Regions from separate parts of the Brucella cytisi genome, predicted to be linked through region 1. Evidence: riboswitches for the same ligand, from Rfam matches in the RefSeq annotation. Region 1 holds a riboswitch; each other region holds the start of a gene.

Region 1 (5,249 bases):
CCGCTTCCATGAAGGAGATGTTGGACAGCACCGCTTCTTCATGCGGCGTCGCTGCATCATCCATCAGCTTTACGGCACCGACTGCGTTCTGGATCGTATCGAGAAGTGTCAGCCCGGTGAAAACGCGGATCGTCAGTTGCTTTTCCTGCTGTTTCAGCGTTTCCCACGACTGAATATCGTTCGAAAGCGGCACCTTCTCCGGTAGCCAGAAATTACCGGTCAGACGGTTCCAGACCTCAAGGTCTTTCTCATCTTCGATCCGGTTCCAGTTGATCGCACGCACGGCTGCAGGCTTCGGCTTCTTGGTCTTCACTTGAATATTCATGGTCATCACCAGTGGTCAGAGGGCGCAGGAAACGCAGCCCTGCACTTCCGTGCCGGAGAGCGCCATCTGGCGCAGGCGGATGTAGTAGATGGTCTTGATGCCCTTCTTCCACGCATAGATCTGTGCGCGGTTGATATCGCGTGTCGTTGCGGTATCGCGGAAGAACAATGTCAGAGACAGGCCCTGATCGACGTGCTGTGTTGCTGCCGCATAGGTGTCGATGATCTTCTCCGGCCCGATCTCATAGGCGTCCTGATAGTAATCGAGATTGTCATTGGTCATGAACGCTGCCGGATAGTAGACGCGACCGATCTTGCCCTCCTTGCGGATTTCAATCTTCGACACGATCGGATGGATCGAAGAGGTCGAATGATTGATGTAGGAGATTGAGCCTGTCGGCGGCACAGCCTGAAGGTTCTGGTTGTAAAGTCCGCCTTTCATCACCGCATTTTTCAGGTCGCGCCAGTCATCCTGCGTCGGAATCGCAATGTCAGCCTTTTCGAAAATTTCTCGAACCTTTTCCGTCGCCGGCTCCCAAAGCTGCTCGGTATATTTGTCGAAATATTCACCCGACGCATACTTGGATTTCTCGAACCCTTTGAAGGACTTGCCCGTTTCCACCGCGATCAGGTTCGATGCGCGGATCGCGTGATAAGTCACCGTATAGAAATAAATATTCGTGAAATCGATGCCTTCCTCCGAGCCGTAATAAACCCGCTCGCGGGCCAGATAACCATGCAGGTTCATCTGGCCGAGACCGATGGCATGGCTTTCATCATTACCTCGGGCGACCGACGGCACGGAACCGATATGGCTCATATCGGAAACTGCAGTCAGGGCGCGGATGGAGGTCTCAATGGTCTTGCCGAAATCGGACGAATCCATTGCTGCTGCAATGTTGAGCGAACCCAGATTGCACGAAATATCCTTGCCGAGATAATTATAGGACAGGTCTTCGCCGAAGATGCTCGCTTCGCTCACCTGGAGGATTTCCGAACAGAGATTGCTCATGGTGATGCGCCCGTCGATCGGATTGGCGCGATTCACCGTGTCCTCGAACATGATGTAGGGATAACCGGATTCGAACTGAATCTCGGCCAGCACTTGAAAGAACTCGCGTGCGTTGATCTTCTTCTTGGTAATGCGCGCATCGTCGACCATTTCCCGATATTTTTCGGTAACCGAAATCTCGGTCAGCGGCACGCCGTAAACCCGCTCCACATCATAGGGCGAGAAGAGGTACATATCCTCGTTGTTCTTGGCGAGTTCGAAGGTAATGTCTGGAATGACCACGCCCAGCGACAAGGTCTTGATACGGATTTTCTCGTCCGCGTTTTCGCGCTTCGTATCTAGGAAACGCATAATATCCGGATGGTGTGCGTGTAGATAGACAGCGCCAGCGCCTTGCCGTGCGCCAAGCTGATTGGCGTAGGAAAAGGAATCTTCCAAAAGCTTCATCACCGGAATAATGCCGGATGACTGGTTCTGGATCTGCTTGATGGGTGCTCCCGCCTCGCGAATATTGGTGAGGCTCAAGGCCACCCCGCCGCCCCGCTTCGACAATTGCAGAGCCGAATTGATGGAGCGCCCGATGGACTCCATATTGTCCTCGACACGCAGCAGAAAGCAGGAGACGAGTTCGCCACGCTGTTTCTTGCCTGCGTTGAGGAAGGTGGGTGTCGCAGGCTGGTAGCGGCCTGAAATAATCTCCTCCATCAAATCGCGCGCCAGCTGTTCATTGCCGCGCGCCAGCGCCAGCGCCACCATACAGACACGGTCTTCATAGCGCTCCAGATAGCGCTTTCCGTCGAAGGTCTTCAGCGTATAGCTGGTGTAATATTTAAATGCGCCGAGAAACGTCGGAAACCGGAATTTCTTCGCATAGGCTTCGTCGAAAAGATCGCGTACGAAATTGAAGGAATACTGGTCCAGTACTTCCTGTTCGTAATAGCCTTCGACCACCAGATAATCGAGCTTTTCCCGCAAGTTATGAAAAAAGACAGTGTTCTGGTTCACGTGCTGGAGAAAATATTGCCGCGCGGCCTGCCCGTCGCGATCAAGCTGGATTTTTCCCTCGTCATCGTAAAGGTTCAGCATCGCGTTGAGCGCGTGATAATCCAGCCCGTCCGAGGATTTTGACGGTTTGCTGCTGCTGGAAGTTGCCGCTTGAGGCGCATCCTGCTGCGCCACTTGCCGTGCTTCGCGCTCTCGGATCAAGGTCGTTTCTACCGTGTCCAAAATCGTTCCATCCCGTTTTTGACATTGCCGATGTCTTCATCGGTTCCCAGAAGTTCGAAGCGGTAGAGATAGGGAACCTGACATTTGGCGGAAATAATGTTGCCGGCGATACAGAAAGCTTCGCCGAAATTGCTGTTTCCCGCGGCGATTACGCCGCGGATGAAGGAGCGGTTGCTGTCGTCATTGAGGAAGCGGATCACAGGCTTGGGGACAGCGCCCTTGGAGCCGCCTCCGCCATATGTGGGCGTCACGAGCACGAATGGCTTGCGCACCTGCAATCCGTCCGAACCGTCCATCGGGATACGGTTCGACTGCATGCCAAGCCGCTCAACAAACCGGTGCGTATTCTCCGACCGGCTGGAGAAATAGACGATCAGGCTCATGCGACCGCAGCCTTCAGGCGAGAGTGCTGATCATATCGGGCCGGAAGCCCGCCCAATGGGATTCTCCTGCCACAACCACCGGCACCTGGCGATAACCCATGCCCTGAACGAGATGGAAAGCATCGACATCGGCAGAAATATCGATGATTTCATATTCGATACCCTGGCGATCAAGGGCGCGTGTAGTGGCCGTGCATTGGACGCAGGCGGGCTTGCTGTAAACGGTGACGTTCATTTTTTCCTCACTGATTGGGGGAGACGCAAAGAGCCATTCGCGCATCGCAAGATGCGCGTTGAAAGACATGAGACACGGGATTGGCCAGCCGCAAATAAACAGCCTGACCGCAACAAACTATGCCTCGAAGGGAGGACCGGAACCGAAACTGAATATACTGGGCATGGACTTCACCCCGAAGCTATGAGCGGGAAGTTCGGGGCAGCAACCCGTAAGGCAATAGTTTGCCACACAAGATTGCGCGCCAACCGGACACCCCGCCCGTGGACGTACTCGTTCAAGGCAGGTCTCCTGGCTCACGGATCAACGTTCTGTCCGCCTTCCCAGCCAAAGCCAGTGACGTGATAGACAAAACTCTCCGCTTACAGTTGCGGGGGCAGCTCCGGCATTGCCGCATCCGTCATGGATGAAACGCACCGGATTCCCGTCTTAGCTTTCGACTCAACGAATCGAAAGAACCTAGAACACTATATATAGTAGCCGAAGTTAAAAACCCGTCAACGGATAGTTGGCGATAGCGTAAAATTAGTGAGCCAATTTGGGGACCCTGTGAACGCCAGGGACCATAGCTGCCTATTTTGCGGGTTTGATCGGTTTCGGTCTGAATTCCGGCTTGATGGCCTTGAGGGCCATGCGGTCCACCATTGCGGGGACAATCAGTTTCAGCCAGCGTCCGAGGCGCATCTGGCGTGTCATCAGCACCTCACGCTTGCGCGCCTGCGTGCCTTCCAGCATCAGCTGCACAGCTTCTTCGACCGGCATCATGTCATCTTCACGCACACCGCTCTTTCCCAGCGCGCTGCCGTCTGCGCTATAGCCCACCTTGCGAATGTCGGTTTTGACGACACCCGGATAGACGATTGTCACGGATATGCCGCTTGGGTACAGTTCCGCGCGCAGGGCCTCGCAGAAGCCTGACAGAGCAAACTTCGTTCCGCTATAGGCCGTGCGCCCAGGCACGCCGATCAATCCGGCCACGGATGAGACAGCGACAATCCGCCCCCTGCTGGCCGCCAGATATGGAAGTGCGGCATGGATAGGCCAGACACTGCCCCAATAGTTCAATTCCATCAGGTCATGCATCCAATCGAGATCATCCGGCTTGATCTCGGCAAAATTGGCATGGGCCGACATGCCCGCATTCACGATCAGCGTATCAATGCGACCATAGGCGGAAACCGCCTTATCGATCAGAGCGATACAGGCGGCGCGATCCTTTACGTCGGTAGGCACCACAAGGGTGGAGCTGCCCAGTTGCCGCAGTTCAGTAGCAAGATTCTCCAGCTTGTGCACATTGCGAGCAGCGAGCACCACAGCAACACTGGCGCGGTCGCGCCGAGCGATCTGCCGCGCGGTTTCAGCGCCGATACCATCCGATGCTCCCGTTATGATCGTCACGTCCATGCCAGGCCCTCCCTGCCTATCGATCAGACGACAGGCAAGGTACAGGCACGGCAATCCGTGCGTCCAGCACTTTAGACTTTGCGCGATAGAATGGCGGCCATCGCCAAACCACCGATCAGCGATATGTGCTCGAGTGCCACCGTCATGTCGCGGAAAGCTTCTTCTCCCTCCTTGGCCCAGAACGGGTGCGCAACGGGAATGGTCAGGATCGTAAAGACGGCAAGAACGCCACAAGCCAGCCAGGTTCCACGATTGAAGATGATCATCAGCGATCCGACAATCTGCAAAAGCAGGGTCGCGCTGTTGAACAGCCAGCCAGGATGGAGACCAAAGCTCTCCATTTCCACAGCATTGGCATCGAAATCGAAGAGCTTGGCCAGACCGCTCGACCAGAAAACGAAGGTCAGGACGACCCGCGTCAGCAAATGACTGGCACGGGAATCGAGGGTGTCGGCGATGAAACGCGGCATAGTCAGCCCTTTCCGCCGGTGACACGGATGACCTTGAATGCGACGGCCACGGCAATTGCTGGCGCGAGCGCGAATGTCACCGATAGCCAGAGCGAGGCATTCGCCGCGCCTTCCACGCGTCCGGGCACGGCAATGCCTGCAAAATTGGCAACCATCCCTGCGCAAGCCGTCCCAAAGGCTATGGCGAAGAGCTG
Region 2 (5,249 bases), on a different contig from region 1:
TGCCAGGTTCGGCGATTGTCATCCTCGCTGCGACGCTGGCGGCCATCCCCAGCATTCCTGCCATCGGGCTGGTCCTTGTGCTCTCAGTGGATTGGTTCATGGGCATTGCGCGTGCACTCGGCAACTATATCGGCAATTGCGTGGCAACCGTGGTCATCGCATCCTGGGTAGGTGATATCGATAAGGATCGCGCCCGCAGGATACTGGACGGAGAAAGCGTGTCAGCACCGGATTTACCGGTTGTTGAGACAATCGCGCAGAACATCGGCAAGCCGGATCCGCTATCCCGACCGCAGATGTGAAGCGAAGGAAAACCTGCGTCAGATGGTTTCCATACATCGGTCCAAACGGCTGGAACAGAAGCCAACGGATAATACAGCTTTGTACGAATAGTAGCTGATCTCGATACAGGGAAAGCGATAAAACAGACTTGCAAAACTCTGCGAACAAGGTATCTCCTCCCCAATCCGAGGGTGTGTACGACGACCGGAACTCATCAGCTAGACCAAAAGCAACAGGTGCTGAAACGGGCAAGAGACCTGCGACCCTTCTGGCTTCAGCACGCAACAATGTCTTGGTTTCAGCTGTGTGACATGGGGCAGCCCGGCTTTCCAACACTAAGCCGAAAGCTCTCTTCTGACGATCTCCGCGCCTGCACTCAGGGCCTGCAGCTTCCCGACCGCTACTTGACGAGACAGAGGTGCCATGCCGCAGTTTGTGCAAGGATAGAGCTTGTCGGCATCCACGAATTGCAATGCTTTCCGCAAAGTGTTGGCGACGTTCTCCGGGGTTTCCACGGCGTTGGTTGCCACGTCAATGGCCCCTACCATCACCTTTTTACCTCGAATGAGTTCAATCAAATCGATGGGAACATGCGAATTGTGGCATTCGAGAGAGATCAGATCGACACTGGATTTCTGCAGTTTTGGGAAGGTTTCTTCATACTGCCTCCACTCCGATCCCAAGGTCTTTTTCCAATCGGTGTTGGCCTTGATACCGTAACCATAGCAAATATGGACGGCAGTTTCGCACTGAAGTCCTTCCATTGCCTTTTCCAGCGTGGCAACGCCCCAGTCATTTACCTCATTAAAAAACACATTGAAGGCAGGCTCGTCGAACTGGATGATATCGACACCAGCAGCCTCCAACTCCTTGGCTTCTTCATTGAGAGCTTTGGCGAATTCCCAGGCCAGCTTTTCACGACTGTTATAATGCGAATCATAGAGCGTATCGATCATAGTCATGGGACCCGGCAGCGCCCATTTGATGGGATGCTTGGTCTGCTGACGCAAAAACTTTGCATCTTCGACAAAAACTGGCTTTGAGCGAGAAACAGCCCCAACGACTGTCGGCACACTCGCATCATAGCGATTACGAATTCTGACGGTTTCCCGTTTCTCAAAGTCAACGCCGCTGAGGTGCTCAATAAACGTCGTGACGAAATGTTGGCGCGTCTGCTCACCGTCGCTGACGATATCAATACCCGCACGTCGTTGATCATCCAAGGACAAACGCAGAGCGTCTCGCTTGCCTTCAATCAACTCCTCATCCTGTAATTTCCAGGGTGACCAAAGTTTCTCAGGTTGTGCAAGCCAGGAGGGCTTCGGTAAGCTTCCAGCCGTTGAGGTGGGCAATAGTCTTTTCATGATGGGCGACCTTTTATCGTTAGTTCGTCAATGAGCGTAATTGGCAGACCATTGTTCAAGAATCTCTTTGTATGGTTTGATGAAGTGCTCATCCGCGAACTTTCCCTGCTCAACAGCCAGCCTGCTACGCTCTTCTCGGTCGTAGACAATTCGGGTCAGCGAATAGTCCTGCTGCTTCAAGTTCGGTTGATAGCATGCACCTGCTGGAGAATTGGAGTTATAGATCTCTGGTCGGTAAATCTTTTGGAAGGTCTCCATCGTACTGATAGTGCTGATAAGCTCGAGATTTGTGTAATCACCCGGCAAATCTCCGATAAAATAGAAAGCCAAAGGTGCAACGCTATTTCGAGGCATGAAAAATCGAACCTGCAATCCCATTTTTCTGAAGTATTCATCGGTCGGCGAGAACTCGTTCTGCCGGTATTCGACACCAAGTATAGGATGTTGGTTGTCTGTCCGATGATAGATTTTGCTACTTGATGCACTCAGGCATATGACGGGTGGTTTATTGAAATTTTCTTTGTAAGCAGCTGAATTGAGGAAACATTTGAACAGATTTCCATGAAGATCGCCGAAATTGTCCGGCGTTGCGAATTCGGATCGGTTCTTATTGTACTCTGGCAGCAATACGCTGAAGTCATAATCCCGCACGTAAGAAGAGAAGTTGTTTCCGACAATACCCTCAATACGCTCGTTGGTGTTTCGATCCACGATATTCGTCTTCAGTATCTCAATCAGTGGGAAGGCATCGTTTTTGCCTTCAAGACCGATTTTCATTTCAACCGAAATGATTTCGAGTTTAACGGAATAGCGATCGCCTTCCGGGTTATCCCAATGCGCCAGCGCGTTGAAACGATTGTCAATCATTCTCAAGGCGTTACGGAGGTTGTCCTGGCGGTTCTCTCCTCTGGCCAAATTAGCAAAATTCGTCGTGATACGCGTATTGTCCAAAGGGTGATAGTTCTCATCAAAACGATGGCTCATGACGCGGAACGTAAAGTCGTGATGCGTCGTGATATGCGACCGATCTACGACCGGCTCGCCCTTGGCGGCGACTGGAATTGCGGTTTGAGACATAACCTATCCCAATAAGTTGGGGGCATGGGTCAGCGGACACATAGCAACACAGACCGTTACACGGTCTTTGCTACGGCACACCGGGACACCCCGCCCGTGGACGTTACTTTGCCAAGGCAGGTCTCCTGGCTAGCGGGTCATTGCTATCGTCCGTCTTCCCAGGGAGAACCCCAGTGACATTCTGGACGTCAGCTTGCCGCTTACAGTTGCGGGGGCAGCGCCGACTTTCCCGAATGAGACGGGGCACGGACTTCCCTCTTAGCTCCGGCGTATCGAATACGACAGCCGGAGAACCTAGACATTGCAACCTTCCTGCATCGGCCACACAATGTCAATAGCACATAAAGAAATGTTTATATCTTTAAGTCCAAGGCCACGAGCAGGTTCTGGTAATCCCTGCTCGATAGCCATGACTGGTATGGGGCCGATAACAGTCTTGGCGATGGGTCACGTTCTATGGCGGCTATTTTATTCATGGTCGGCAAAATCGGACAGTCTGGTCCCGACCTCATTGTGGCCGTTTGTCGTTTTGAATGACTTTCCATGACTCAGACGTTAAGATGGCCGGAATTGACAGCAAAGCCAAAACTTTACACGGCCCTTAATCACCTATGGAAAGAGAATTTATGCAGAAGATGGCAGTTATCTTCAGTGCCATTATCTTGACGTTTTCGATCCCCGCAAAGGCTGATCGACTTGTTTGTTCTGAATCAAAACATCTGCGCTACATGAAAATGGTGGGCAAGGTTGGCGAGATGGGGATCGACCTTGACCCTGTGGGGCAGGATCGTGAGGTTTTCGAGAGGTTGATAGCCGCATATGAAACTCTCAACCCGAAAGGACCGAAGACCTCGCTTTTCGTCGCGCATGTTCCTACCGGTCAGATTTATAGTCAGATATGTGCGGCAGAGCGCTGCACGATGGAAGAAATGTCAACTCCCGAGCAAGCCTGTTTGATTGATCACATGAACCAATGTAGCTATGTCGCACTTCGCTTCCGGGGCGAAGAGTTCTGCCTGCTCCGTTCGCCAAAAAATTAAGTATTTGATCCCTGCATTTGATGGGTCGTTTCGCACTCGCGCAATCGCCGAACTCTGTTTGTTATTCGGCTATTTGTCTCGAAATTCCTCAATGTTGCATTAGGAAGAACTGACTTTAAATTCTCACGGGAATTCCTGTCGCAATGGTCGGGTGTCAAAGCCCGACTTACACGACAGATTTTTGCAGGCCACTTCGCCCCTCTCTCCGCCCGCAAGCCGACCGACCGGTTCCCGCCCATCAGCGGTGGTTGAAGCATGAAAAGTGAAACTATCACTTTGGAAATCGTGTGACTTTTACACCAATGTCTGGAACGAAGGTGCAAGCGCTCGCACGGCTAGCGACCTCGTTGCTGTCGCTGCCGTTGCAAAAAAAACGAAGGTTTTTCGGATGAGTATACTGCGATTGGTGAGCCCGTTGGCATTCAGTGTAGCGGGCCCGGTATTCCAATCGTGAAATAAAAGCACAGATCCCTTCCACCAAGCGCAATTTCCTCTAATGAAGTGGCTGGGGGACTAGCGACCAATTATCAACCCGGCGACAGTTTCAAGTCGAGGCGTGCGAGGCACTCAGGGTCCGCAACCGCCCGAATTGCGATGATTTTTCCGTCGTTAAAGAAAAAGCGTAGCACAAAATGCCGATGTTCATCAGGAGCTATGATGAGGCCAGGGCACCCATCCACAACCGCCGGCAAGGCACTGTGCGCTCGGCCCTTGAAAGCCTCTGCTACGGCCCTTGCGCCGCGGATCTCAGGAAGCGAACCCTGGCGGGTAGCTTCGCAATCGGCCCGGAAAACGGCGTCCGGATCCAGCACGGATACCAGCGCCTCGAAGTTGCCGCCTCGCGCCGCGGCAAGAAAGGCTTCGACGAGCTTCCACCGCATGGCGCGGTCGGCGCTATCCGCCTTCGGCAAACCTTGCACGCGGCGGCGGGCGCGGCTTGCGAGTTGGCGCGTAGCCTCTGTGGACCGGCCGACAATGGAGGCGATCTCATTGTACGGTACCGCAAATACGTCGCGCAGCACGAATGCCAGACGTTCAGCGGGAGCAAGTTTTTCGAGCACCACAAACAAGGCCAGGCCGACCGAATCCGCTGCGGTTAACCGGTCCTCCAGACCTTTGCCAGCTTCGTGAATAGTCTTGGATCCGATTTTGTCGAAAGACTCTTCACGCCTCGCCTTGCGTGATCGCAGCATATCTAGACAGATTCGGGCTGTGGTGGTTGTCAACCAACCGCCCGGATTGGTGATATCCTCGACCTTCGTTCGGGAGAGGCGCAGCCAGGTTTCTTGCACCGCATCCTCTGCTTCGTTCAGTGAACCGAGCATGCGGCACGCCACTGCCCGCAGGTGTGGGCGATTGGCCTCGAATTGCTCAAGCGAGATTTTTTTTGCTTCCATCGGTCACGTTTCCTTCAAACACTTCGTCATGGGTATGACGAACGAAAACTGGCGGATGTGACAAAGAACGGTTCCGGCGGTGACGTCGT
Region 3 (5,249 bases), on a different contig from region 1:
GTTGTATAGCGCAACCGCCAACGCGATGGAAACAGTTTGCCAACAAAACCGCTCACATTACTGTGAGTAAACTCTGAAAAAGCTACAACTTTTCATGATGTTATCCGAAAACATAAATATTAATATTAGTAATACCTATTTTACAATCCTATTTATTTCCCGTTTATTAGAAGCACCGCAGCAACCGAAACAATGACTTGCAGCCTGACCGATCATGCAGAATGTCTGAGTTCCAACGGGCGCTGACCTGGAGCACGATAGCGGATGTGACAGCCGCTGATGCCCTGATATTCGACGTCGACATCGACACCGAAGACCTCGGCGATACGCTCTGCCCGTAACACCTCGCGTGGTGTGCCGAGCGCGACGAGATTGCCCATATCCATCACCGCGATGCGGTCGCAGAACATCGCGGCATGGTTCAGGTCATGCAAGGCGGCCACCACCGTCAGTTTCTGGCGGCTGACAAGATCGAGCAGCCCGATCTGATGTCCGATGTCGAGATGATTGGTCGGCTCGTCCAGAAGCAAAATCTGCGGTTCTTGAGCCAAAGCGCGGGCTATATGCAAACGCTGTCGCTCACCGCCGGAAAGCGTGTGCCAATAGCGGTTGGCCAGATGCGCCATATCGACATTGACCAGCGCCTGGTCAACGATGGCATCGTCCTCCACCGACCATGGCGACAGGGCACCGAGATAGGGCGTTCGCCCGAGTTCGACCGCCTGACGTGCCGTGATACGTTCTGTCGTTCCCGCCTGTTGCTCGACCAGCGCCAGTTGGCGCGCAATCTCGCGACGGCTGAAACTGTCGATGGGTGAACCGCAGAGGTTCACTTCGCCGACGCGGCATCTGCGAACACCGGAAAGCAAAGACAGAAAGCTGGTCTTTCCCGATCCATTCGGCCCTATGATGCCAAGAAACTCACCTTCCGCCACTTCCAGCGAAACATCGCGCAAGATTTCGACATTGCCCGCCGACCAGCCGACATTGCATGCTGAGAGGATCATGACGACGCCCTCCTTTGTCCAAGTAACAGGGCGAATGCAGGTGCACCGAACAAAGCCGTGATGACACCGATCGGCAAAACCTGCCCCGGAATGATGATGCGTGACAGGATATCGGCGACGATCATGAAGATTGCTCCGATAAGGGCCGCCGCGGGCAACAACCTGCCGTGCCTGACCCCGACTACCATTCGCGCCGCATGGGGAATGACGAGACCGATAAAGCCGACAGAGCCAACGATGGAAACCATCACAGCCGTCATCATGGCGCTGACACCGATCAGCACCACGTAGACGCGGCGCACCGGTATGCCGAGAGAAGCTGCGGATTCCGTTCCGAAGGTGAAGGCATCGAGCGCACGCGCATGCCACAGACAGATGGCAAGACCGATCAGACAGGCAGGCAGAGCAAGAGTGACATCGGGCCAGCGCACGCCGGAAAGGTTGCCAAGGAGCCAGAACATGATACCGCGCGCCTGTTCGGCATTTGCTGCTTTGGTGACGATGAATGACGTCAACGCGTTGAAAAGCTGTGAACCGGCAATACCCGCCAGAATGATAGCGCTGCTGCCTCGCCCCGCCCGCAGCGCCAGCAGGGACACCAGACAGAAAGCAACGATGGCACCGATGAAAGCCCCAAGCGAGAGTGTCAGCACGCCAGCGCCGATGCCAAGAATGGCAACGGCAACGGCTCCAGTCGAGGCGCCGGCGGAAATGCCCAGAATATACGGATCGGCGAGCGAATTTCGGAGCAGCGACTGCAGAATAACGCCGGATATTGCGAGAGACGCGCCGCAACATGCAGCGATAACCGCACGGCTGAGGCGATAGCTCCAGACAATCCCTTCATCGATGGGTTCGAGCGGATATCCGGCATTCCACACCCGATTGGCTACGGTTTTCGCAACCACATCGAGTGGTATCGCCGTTTCGCCTATCGCCGCTCCGAGCCAAAGGGCAAGAAGAAGCAGGACAAGCGAAAAGGCCAGGAAGAACACGCCGGAGCGGGCCCTTCCCTTCTGTTTGAAGCCTGTTGTCGCTGCCCGCGCCGTCACTTGTTCTGGTCCGAGGCGGCAATATCGGCTGCAAGTGTTTCGATGCCTTCGATCACGCGAAGCGAAGTGCTCATCGACTGCGCATCCATGTCGAAGACATGTTTGTCCTTGACTGCTGGCATCAGCTTCGTCACCGCATCGTTCTCAAGAAACTGGTGCTTGACGGCGATATCGTCTGCCGGATAGCGGCGGCGATCCAGTTTTGCAGCAACGATCATCGAAGGGTTTGATTTTGCAATCGTTTCCCATCCAACCGTTGGCCATTCTTCCTCGCTGTTGATGACATTCTTGATGCCGAGCGCCGAAAGAACATAGGCGGGCGCGCCGAACTTGCCTGCGACATAGGGATCGGCATCGACCTGCGTGCTGGAGAACCAGACGACAGCCGAAAGCTTTCCGTCCGCAGCCCCAATTTTTTCACGCGCAGCCGCTTCGCGCGCCTTTAGGTCGGCGACGAGTTTCTCGCCGCGATCCTGCACATTGAAGATTTCCGCCAGTTCGGTGATTTCCTGATAGACGATATCCATCTTGAACGCTGCCGTGCGGACGCCGTCACCACCGCCGGAATTGTCCTTACCAACGCAATCCGACGGCGATGTATAGGCCGGAATGCCCAGTTCCTCGAATTGTTCAGGCTTCGCAACAATGCCGGTCGGCCCGACATGCCACTGGAAATCCGCCGTCACGATATCCGGCTTCTGCGCTAGAACGCTTTCGAAGCTTGGATCATTATCGGCGAGCCGCTTGACCTTGGCATTTACCTCTTCAAAGCCTTTGAGAACAGGCCCGAACCACACTGCCGTGCCGACAACCTTGTCGCCGAGACCGAGGCTGTAAAGAATTTCTGCGCTGCTCTGGCCAACCGCAACCGCGCGGCTCGGTGCCTGCTTGAAGGTAACGTCGCGACCGCAATTTTTCAGCGTTAGCGGATATTGCGTTTCCGCTGCCTGTGCAGCCAAACCGCCTGAGAGAAATGCAACCGCACAGAGGGCGGCGCGAAACGGCATCTTGCCGAGAATATTCATGAAAGTCCCCGAAATGATGAGAGAAAGACGCCCTGTCAGCTGACGGGAAAAATCCTATACGGAAGACGGACAGGCATATCCGGGGACATGTCGAAATCATGCGATGACGATAGAAGGATGCGTCCTGCGACGCGGAAATCTGTCATAATCTGCTCCTGCTCCGGGCATCCCCGCCCGTGACAATGGACAACACTAGACGGCAGGTCTCCTGGCTCACGAATATCTGCTGTTCATCTGCCTTCCCGCGCTTCTCCGGCACAGTGGCATGACGCTTTCAACGTCACGAGGATGAACGGCAATCCGCTTACAGTTGCGGGGGCAGCCACGGTCTTGGCCCCTTTTCGGGTCGTCCTCACCGTGTTCCCTATTAATCCCCTTCGCTCTCGGTCGGGGAACCGTCGTTACACTATTACGTTGACCCGATGTCGCCGTCAAGCAGGTCTCGATGGCTATTTCCAACGCACGGTTTTCAAGCGATTCGAAAGCCCGTTATTTAAATTGCGGCCAAACTATCGTCGCATGCGCTGGCCTATTGAATTTGTTTTCGCTAATCTCCATGTAGTTTTCTCCCGCTAGAGGAGCGGGACTTTGGGGAGGTCCGCCGGGAGGCGGCATACATTCTATCTGGGAGGACATATGCGTAGATTTATTCTGGCCCTGACGTCGGTAGCGGCGTTGGCTATGGCAGGCTCTGCTTCCGCAGAAGACTACAAGGTGCTGGCGCCTGCTGCTCCAGGCGGCGGCTGGGATCAGACGGCGCGCACGATGCAGAGCGCGCTTCAGGACGAAAAGATTTCCGGCAGCGTGCAGGTTATCAACGTTCCGGGCGCTGGTGGCACCATCGGCCTTGCCCAGTTCGTGAACCAGAACAAGGGCGACCCAAGCCAGCTCATCGTCGGTGGCTATGTCATGGTCGGCGCTATCCTGACCAACAAATCGCCGGTTACGCTCGACGCCATCACGCCGATTGCACGCCTTACCGGTGAATATGAAGCCATCGTCGTGCCTGCTTCTTCCGACATCCAGAACCTTGGCGACCTTGCAGCAAAGCTGAAGGCTGATCCAGGCTCCGTCTCGTGGGGCGGCGGTTCTGCGGGCGGCACCGATCACATCACCGCTGGCCTCTTTGCCAAGGCAGCAGGTGTCGACCCGACCAAGGTCAATTACATCGCCTTTTCCGGCGGCGGCGAAGCACTGGCAGCCATTCTCGGCAATCAGGTAACCGTCGGCATTTCCGGCTATGGCGAATTCGACGCCCAGATCAAGGCCGGTACGCTGCGCATCATTGGCATTTCGAGCGACGAGCGCGTGGAAGGCATCGACGCACCGACCTTCAAGGAAGGCGGCGTGGACGTTTCTATCCAGAACTGGCGCATGGTGGCCGCTGCTCCCGGCATCGCTGCCGAACAGGAAGCTGCCATCAATGCCGATATCGAGAAAATGGTGAAGTCGGAATCCTGGCAGAAGGCTCTGAAAGACAAGGGCTGGGCGGATACCTATCTCGCCGGCCCGGCATTCAAGGAGCAGCTTGCCAAGGACGTCGCTGCGACTGAAGCCATCCTCAAGGAAATCGGCCTCGTCAAATGACAGGAACAGAACCGCAGGAAAAGCGCCGCCCGGAAGGGGCGGCGCCAGATTTCGCCGCTCTTGTCATCGCCCTTGTTCTTGCCGCTGTCGCCATCGCCATTGCCTGGTCGACAACCTATGGAAACGACGTGACGAGCTACTCGCCGGTCGGTCCGAAAACCGTTCCCTATGTCGTCGCAGCCGGATTGTTCGGCCTTGCCATCTGGACCGTATTCGAGGCGCTTCGCGGTGATTTTCCAGAGCGAGAGCATCAGGAGATCGCCCCGATGGCATGGATCATTGGCGGTCTGGCCATCCAGATGCTGACGATGAAGACTGTCGGCTTTTCCTTGTCTACCGGCCTGCTTTTCGCAGCAACCGCACGTGGCTTCGGCTATCGCAAATTCTGGATCAGCGTTCCCGTCGGCATCGTCTTCGCCTTCGTGATCTGGTTCATCTTTGCACGCGGCCTGCAGCTATCGCTGCCGTCCGGCTGGCTCGAACAATTCGTTTAGAGCATTCCCAGTTTTGACTGAAACATTGGAAATGCTCTAAGTCCTTGTTTTGTCGCATTATCCCATGCAAAACCGCTTCGCATT
Region 4 (5,249 bases), on a different contig from region 1:
TATCATGCAGCCCGATCACGACCAGTCGCGTGGAGCGCGCTTCATCCTTGCCCCATGGACGGTCGAAATAATGCTCAATACGCGGACCAACCGCCTGCACGACCAGACGCATCGGCTTGCCCGGCACATCGACAAAGCCCTTCAGACGAAGAATATCGTGTTTCGCAATGACCGCTTTCAGCTTTTCCGTGAATAGCTTGGGATCGGCCACGGAGCCCGCTTCGACCACGAAGCTCTCGAACTCGTCATGATCGTGCTCATGTCCATCTGCATGATGGATTTCATGGTGGGATTTGCGGTTGGCGATGTCGTCTTCCGTGCCGACGCCGAGGCCGAGCAGAACGTCAGCTCCAAGCTTGCCAAAGCTCGCAGGAACCATATTCACGCGGCGAGGCGAACGCTCGGCCACATCGGCTTTCACACTATCCAGCCTTGAGGCGTCGATCAGGTCAGCTTTGTTGAGAACAATCAGATCGGCTGCATGAATCTGATCCTCAAAAAGTTCCTCCAAGGGGCTTTCATGGTCAAGAGATTCGTCCGCTGCGCGCTGCGCATCCACCTTGTCGTGGTCATCGGCAAAACGCCCCTCGGCCACCGCTGCGGCGTCGATCACGGTTACTACACCGTCGACTGTTACCTGCGTCTTGATTTCTGGCCAGTTGAAAGCCGCGACCAACGGCTGCGGCAATGCCAGACCGGACGTCTCGATCACGATATGATCGGGGCGATCAGCGCGGTCCAGAAGCTTGGTCATGGTCGGGATGAAATCATCGGCAACGGTGCAACAAATGCAACCATTGTTGAGCTCGATCACATCTTCTTCACGGCATGCTTCGATACCGCAACCTTTCAGAATACCGCCATCGACACCGAGGTCGCCGAACTCATTGATGATCAACGCAATGCGTTTTCCATTGGCGTTTTCCAACAGGTTGCGGATCATCGTCGTTTTGCCCGATCCGAGAAAACCCGTGATGACTGTTGCGGGAATTTTCTGTCCCTGCATCGATTTATCCCTTCATCCTGAGCGGCAACCCTGCCGCCATGAAATAAACTTCATCCGCAATCGCGGCCACTGCCTGATGCAGAAAGCCTGCATGATCGCGAAATTCCCGTGCCATGCGATTTTCAGGCACGATCCCAAGTCCAACTTCGTTCGAAACAAAAACCACAGGCCCGGCAAGATTCGGCAGCATGGCGACAAGACTTGCCGTCTCTGTCGCTATATCGCGCTCGGCCATCATCAGATTGGTCAGCCACAGGGTCAAACAATCGACCAGCACGAACCGATCCGCAGCGGCATTCAATGTCAGTGCACCGACGAGATCGAGTGGCTCCTCCACCGTCTGCCATTCCGAACCACGTCGGTCGCGATGAATGGCAATGCGGTTTTCCATTTCCTTGTCGAAGGCACGCCCTGTTGCCAGATAGAGTGGCTGAAGTCCCGAGGATTCAACCATTTTCTCGGCATAGGACGACTTACCCGAACGGGCTCCGCCAAGAACCAGAACCGATTTTCCCGGCGAAGCCATTTTCATCAGCCCTCAATCTCGGACGATGCGTAGTGCTGGATGAACCAGCCAAGTGCGAGGCCGATCACGGCCCACATGAACAGGTTCGTCGCCAGCGATGCGACTGCATATTGCGAAGCAAGCAGTGATGGAATCGGTGACGAGATGTCTTCGGGATGCGGAGCACCATAAAGATGCGGCACCACGATCAGCACCAGACCGAGGGCCTTTGCCCAGATTTCCTGGCGCAACACGATGAGATAGAGGCCTGAACCGCTCAGCACCACGGTAGCAAGCCACCAGAGCTGGCGTTCAGCCAGAGCAGCCGCAGGCATTGCCGGCAATTCCGGTGACAATCCCAATGCGGGCAGAAACGCGACTGCAAAAAAACCCGCGACGCCCCAATAAATCCCATTCTGCACCGTAATGCGGCGTCCGAGAAGCAAGGCCACGCCACCAAGCAGCAAGGCAAAACCTGCACCTGCTACGAGATTGGCAAGGATCGTATTGCCCAACCGCCCAAATGGTAGTTCAGCCCCTTCTTCCTCGTCACTTTCGGCAGCGGCGCCATGATCATGCGGTGTGGCTTCCGCCTCGCCGTGACTATGGCCACCGCCAGCATCTTCATAGGTTTCGGCCTGCAGGATCAAAGGCACTGTCTTCAAATACATGGCGGGAGTAACCAGCAGCCCGGCTAGAAGCCCCGCAGCAAGCGTCGCCAACAAATAACGGATCAACATTTCTGTCCCTCAATAGCAATTTCGCGCCGATAGCCGTCCACCATCGAGCTTTGCTCAGCTTCAATTCCGAAAGATGTTAAACTGCTCAGTGGCAGGGAAAACCATAGGAATGGCGCGTATCGTGCGCTGAATCGTGCAACGTATCAGAATGGGCAAGCCCTACGCCGTAGATCAGGAACGCACCGAGAAGCAGTGAAACCACAGCCGTGCCCAGACGGGCAGCGAGCGGCATTGCGAGTGTGCTGGAAACAGAATTTTGAGTACGTGCAGCCATGACAACCTCCGTGCAGGCAGCAGGGAAAAACCTCCCATGGGGTTCGGGCTCAATGCCCTCACGCAACAGGCAGGTCTCCTGGCTCACGGGTCGCGGGGATTGAAACTACCTTCCCAGAAGCTTTACAGCCTCCAGTGGTTACCGGTTGCCCGGCTTGCCTCATCCCTCTCCGCTCTACAGTCGCGGGGTCGGCTGCGATAAAGACGCCCGGATTGGGTCCGTCCGTCGCATTCCCTTTTTGGTATTGCCGGGATTCGTCCCGGCAAAAAACCTGTTGCATGGTTTCGACACTAGGCTTTCGCCCCATCGTCGTCAATTGCGACCGATGATTGACGACCTCATTTCAAATTAAACAGTGCATCGATATCGAGACATGCGTCCAGCCCTTCGGCCAGCTCATCCAATGCAGCCTCAACGCCGGCGCGATAGTTTACTGAACTGCTACGCACACCAAGATCCTCCAGAAATCTCCGGCGAAATTCGTCTGCATTGAAAATACCGTGGAGGTAAGTTCCCATTATGTGCCCGTCTGGCGATATGGCTCCATCGTCATGCTCGCCAATTCGGGCGAAAGGCCGCCCCATATCCGGTCCGGTCGTTCGTCCGATATGGATTTCATAACCTTCCAGCGGCACATTATGGAGAAGCGCGGTCGCCTGCACATTGCGGACCACTTTTTCAGGTTCCATCACCGTTTCGATATCGAGCAGCCCAAGACCGTCAATGTCGCGTACATGCCCCTCGATACCAGCAGGGTCGCTGATGTGGCGACCAAGCATCTGGAACCCGCCGCAGATACCAAGCACATGACCGCCTCGTTTCACGTGGGCAGATAATTGGCGATCCCAGCCATTGTCCCGAACCGCCTGCATATCGGCTATCGTGGACTTTGTCCCCGGCAGAACGACAAGGCCCGCATCGCCGGGAATGCTCGAACCAGGCGGCACCATGACCACTTCTACATCCGGTTCAGCCTTTAGCGGATCAAGATCATCGAAGTTGGCGATGCGCGGCAACATCGGCACAGCAACCACAAGCGACTTCTTGTCTCCACGTACCGCACGCTCAAGAACGACCGAATCTTCGGCTGGCAATCGCGATACTGCTTTCAGCCACGGAACCACGCCGAAAGAGCGCCAGCCGGTAAACCGGGTAATGGCAGCCAGCCCGTCATCAAAAAGCGAAATATCGCCCCGGAACTTGTTGATCAGAAATCCGCGAACCATGGCGCGGTCCTGTTCGGACAGAATAGTGTGCGTGCCGACGAGAGACGCAATCACGCCACCTCTGTCTATGTCACCGACCAGAACAACCGGGACATCGGCCTGTGTGGCAAACCCCATATTGGCGATATCACCGGCCCGGAGATTGATTTCAGCTGGTGACCCTGCCCCTTCCACCAACACAAGGTCCGCGCCTTCGCTGACCTTGGCGAAAGATTCCATGACAGCCGCCATAAGTTGTGGCTTCAATTCCTGATAATAGCGCCCGCGCGCCTCGCCTCGCACTTGTCCCTGCACGACAACCTGACTACCCATGTCAGTCTGCGGTTTGAGGAGTACCGGATTCATATGGACAGACGACGGCACACCGCAAGCCAGCGCCTGCAACCACTGCGCCCGACCAATTTCGCCTCCGTCGTCGCTGACCGCCGCATTGTTGGACATGTTTTGCGGCTTAAACGGCCGAACATTCAGGCCGCGATTGCGCGCAACCCGGCATAATCCGGCAACAAGAACACTTTTGCCGACGTCCGAACCCGTTCCCTGAAACATGATTGCGCGTGCCATGGACTGCTGCGTAGCTTAAACTGAACTTTCAGGCAACGGGACCTCAATCGGCGAGCGTCTATGCAAAAATGCGCATCAGTTTATTACAAATGTGAGCAACATTATTCCAATGGAGCGTTGGCAGTCTCACACGGTTATGATCTAGTCCGGTGAAAAGGTGCGGTGCTACAGGGAGGAAACCATGGATGCTGCCGACCAGAACCAGTACGAACTGAACGAAGATCAGCTTGCCATTCAGGATATGGCGCGAGCCTTCGCCAGTGATCGCGTTGCCCCGCATGCATTGCAATGGGACCGCGACAAGCATTTCCCCGTCGACGTATTGCAAGAGACCGGACCGCTCGGCATGGGCGGCATTTATGTGCGTGAAGATGTGGACGGCTCGGCGCTAAAGCGGCTCGACGCAGTGCTCATTTTTGAAGCACTGGCAACTGCATGCCCTTCATTCTCGGCTTTCGTCTCCATCCACAACATGGCCGCATGGATGATCGACACTTTCGGCAATGACGAACAGCGCCTGCGCTTTCTGCCAAAGCTCACGTCAATGGAATGGCTTGCCAGCTACTGCCTGACCGAGCCCGGATCGGGTTCGGATGCGGCGGCGCTCAGAACACGCGCTACACGCGATGGCGATCATTATATCCTCAATGGTTCCAAGCAGTTCATTTCCGGTGCAGGCGCCACGGATGTCTATGTGACGATGGTGCGTACCGGCGAGGACGGCCCCAAGGGGATTTCCACCATCGTTGTGCCAAAAGATGCACCCGGCCTTTCGTTTGGCGCAAATGAATTCAAGATGGGCTGGAACGCGCAACCGACAAGAACCGTCATTTTCGACAATTGTCGCGTCCCGGCTGAAAACCTTCTCGGTGAAGAAGGAACGGGTTTTCGCATAGCGATGGCCGGGCTTGACGGCGGTCGGCTCAATATTGCT

What was found. A riboswitch is a leader RNA that binds a small molecule or an ion and turns the genes downstream of it on or off. The one in region 1 is predicted to bind cobalamin.
Region 2: it holds a riboswitch for cobalamin, as region 1 does, so the genes downstream of both, AAE521_RS17615 (DUF1852 domain-containing protein) here and nrdH (glutaredoxin-like protein NrdH) in region 1, are expected to answer to the same signal.
Region 3: it holds a riboswitch for cobalamin, as region 1 does, so the genes downstream of both, AAE521_RS24600 (ABC transporter substrate-binding protein) here and nrdH (glutaredoxin-like protein NrdH) in region 1, are expected to answer to the same signal.
Region 4: it holds a riboswitch for cobalamin, as region 1 does, so the genes downstream of both, AAE521_RS12440 (CbtB domain-containing protein) here and nrdH (glutaredoxin-like protein NrdH) in region 1, are expected to answer to the same signal.

The regions. Positions count from the first base shown of each region.
Region 1 covers NZ_JBCAUP010000022.1:37,524-42,772, reverse strand. The annotation lists gene nrdF (class 1b ribonucleoside-diphosphate reductase subunit beta) at 1-325, opposite strand, end outside; gene nrdE (class 1b ribonucleoside-diphosphate reductase subunit alpha) at 341-2,563, opposite strand; gene nrdI (class Ib ribonucleoside-diphosphate reductase assembly flavoprotein NrdI) at 2,551-2,946, opposite strand; gene nrdH (glutaredoxin-like protein NrdH) at 2,960-3,181, opposite strand; cobalamin riboswitch at 3,446-3,659, opposite strand; gene AAE521_RS19330 (SDR family oxidoreductase) at 3,755-4,585, opposite strand; gene AAE521_RS19325 (DoxX family protein) at 4,657-5,055, opposite strand; gene AAE521_RS19320 (MFS transporter) at 5,058-5,249, opposite strand, start outside.
Region 2 covers NZ_JBCAUP010000018.1:104,491-109,739, reverse strand. The annotation lists gene AAE521_RS17625 (C4-dicarboxylate transporter DctA) at 1-302, shown strand, start outside; gene AAE521_RS17620 (methionine synthase) at 618-1,646, opposite strand; gene AAE521_RS17615 (DUF1852 domain-containing protein) at 1,674-2,723, opposite strand; cobalamin riboswitch at 2,822-3,036, opposite strand; gene AAE521_RS17610 (hypothetical protein) at 3,350-3,763, shown strand; gene AAE521_RS17605 (sigma-70 family RNA polymerase sigma factor) at 4,291-5,160, opposite strand; gene AAE521_RS17600 (VOC family protein) at 5,218-5,249, shown strand, end outside.
Region 3 covers NZ_JBCAUP010000038.1:933-6,181, forward strand. The annotation lists gene AAE521_RS24590 (ABC transporter ATP-binding protein) at 213-1,007, opposite strand; gene AAE521_RS24595 (FecCD family ABC transporter permease) at 1,004-2,059, opposite strand; gene AAE521_RS24600 (ABC transporter substrate-binding protein) at 2,056-3,084, opposite strand; cobalamin riboswitch at 3,266-3,499, opposite strand; gene AAE521_RS24605 (Bug family tripartite tricarboxylate transporter substrate binding protein) at 3,721-4,671, shown strand; gene AAE521_RS24610 (tripartite tricarboxylate transporter TctB family protein) at 4,668-5,165, shown strand.
Region 4 covers NZ_JBCAUP010000011.1:165,468-170,716, reverse strand. The annotation lists gene cobW (cobalamin biosynthesis protein CobW) at 1-1,006, opposite strand, end outside; gene cobU (bifunctional adenosylcobinamide kinase/adenosylcobinamide-phosphate guanylyltransferase) at 1,011-1,532, opposite strand; gene AAE521_RS12445 (CbtA family protein) at 1,538-2,251, opposite strand; gene AAE521_RS12440 (CbtB domain-containing protein) at 2,337-2,525, opposite strand; cobalamin riboswitch at 2,577-2,815, opposite strand; gene AAE521_RS12435 (cobyric acid synthase) at 2,864-4,315, opposite strand; gene AAE521_RS12430 (isobutyryl-CoA dehydrogenase) at 4,497-5,249, shown strand, end outside.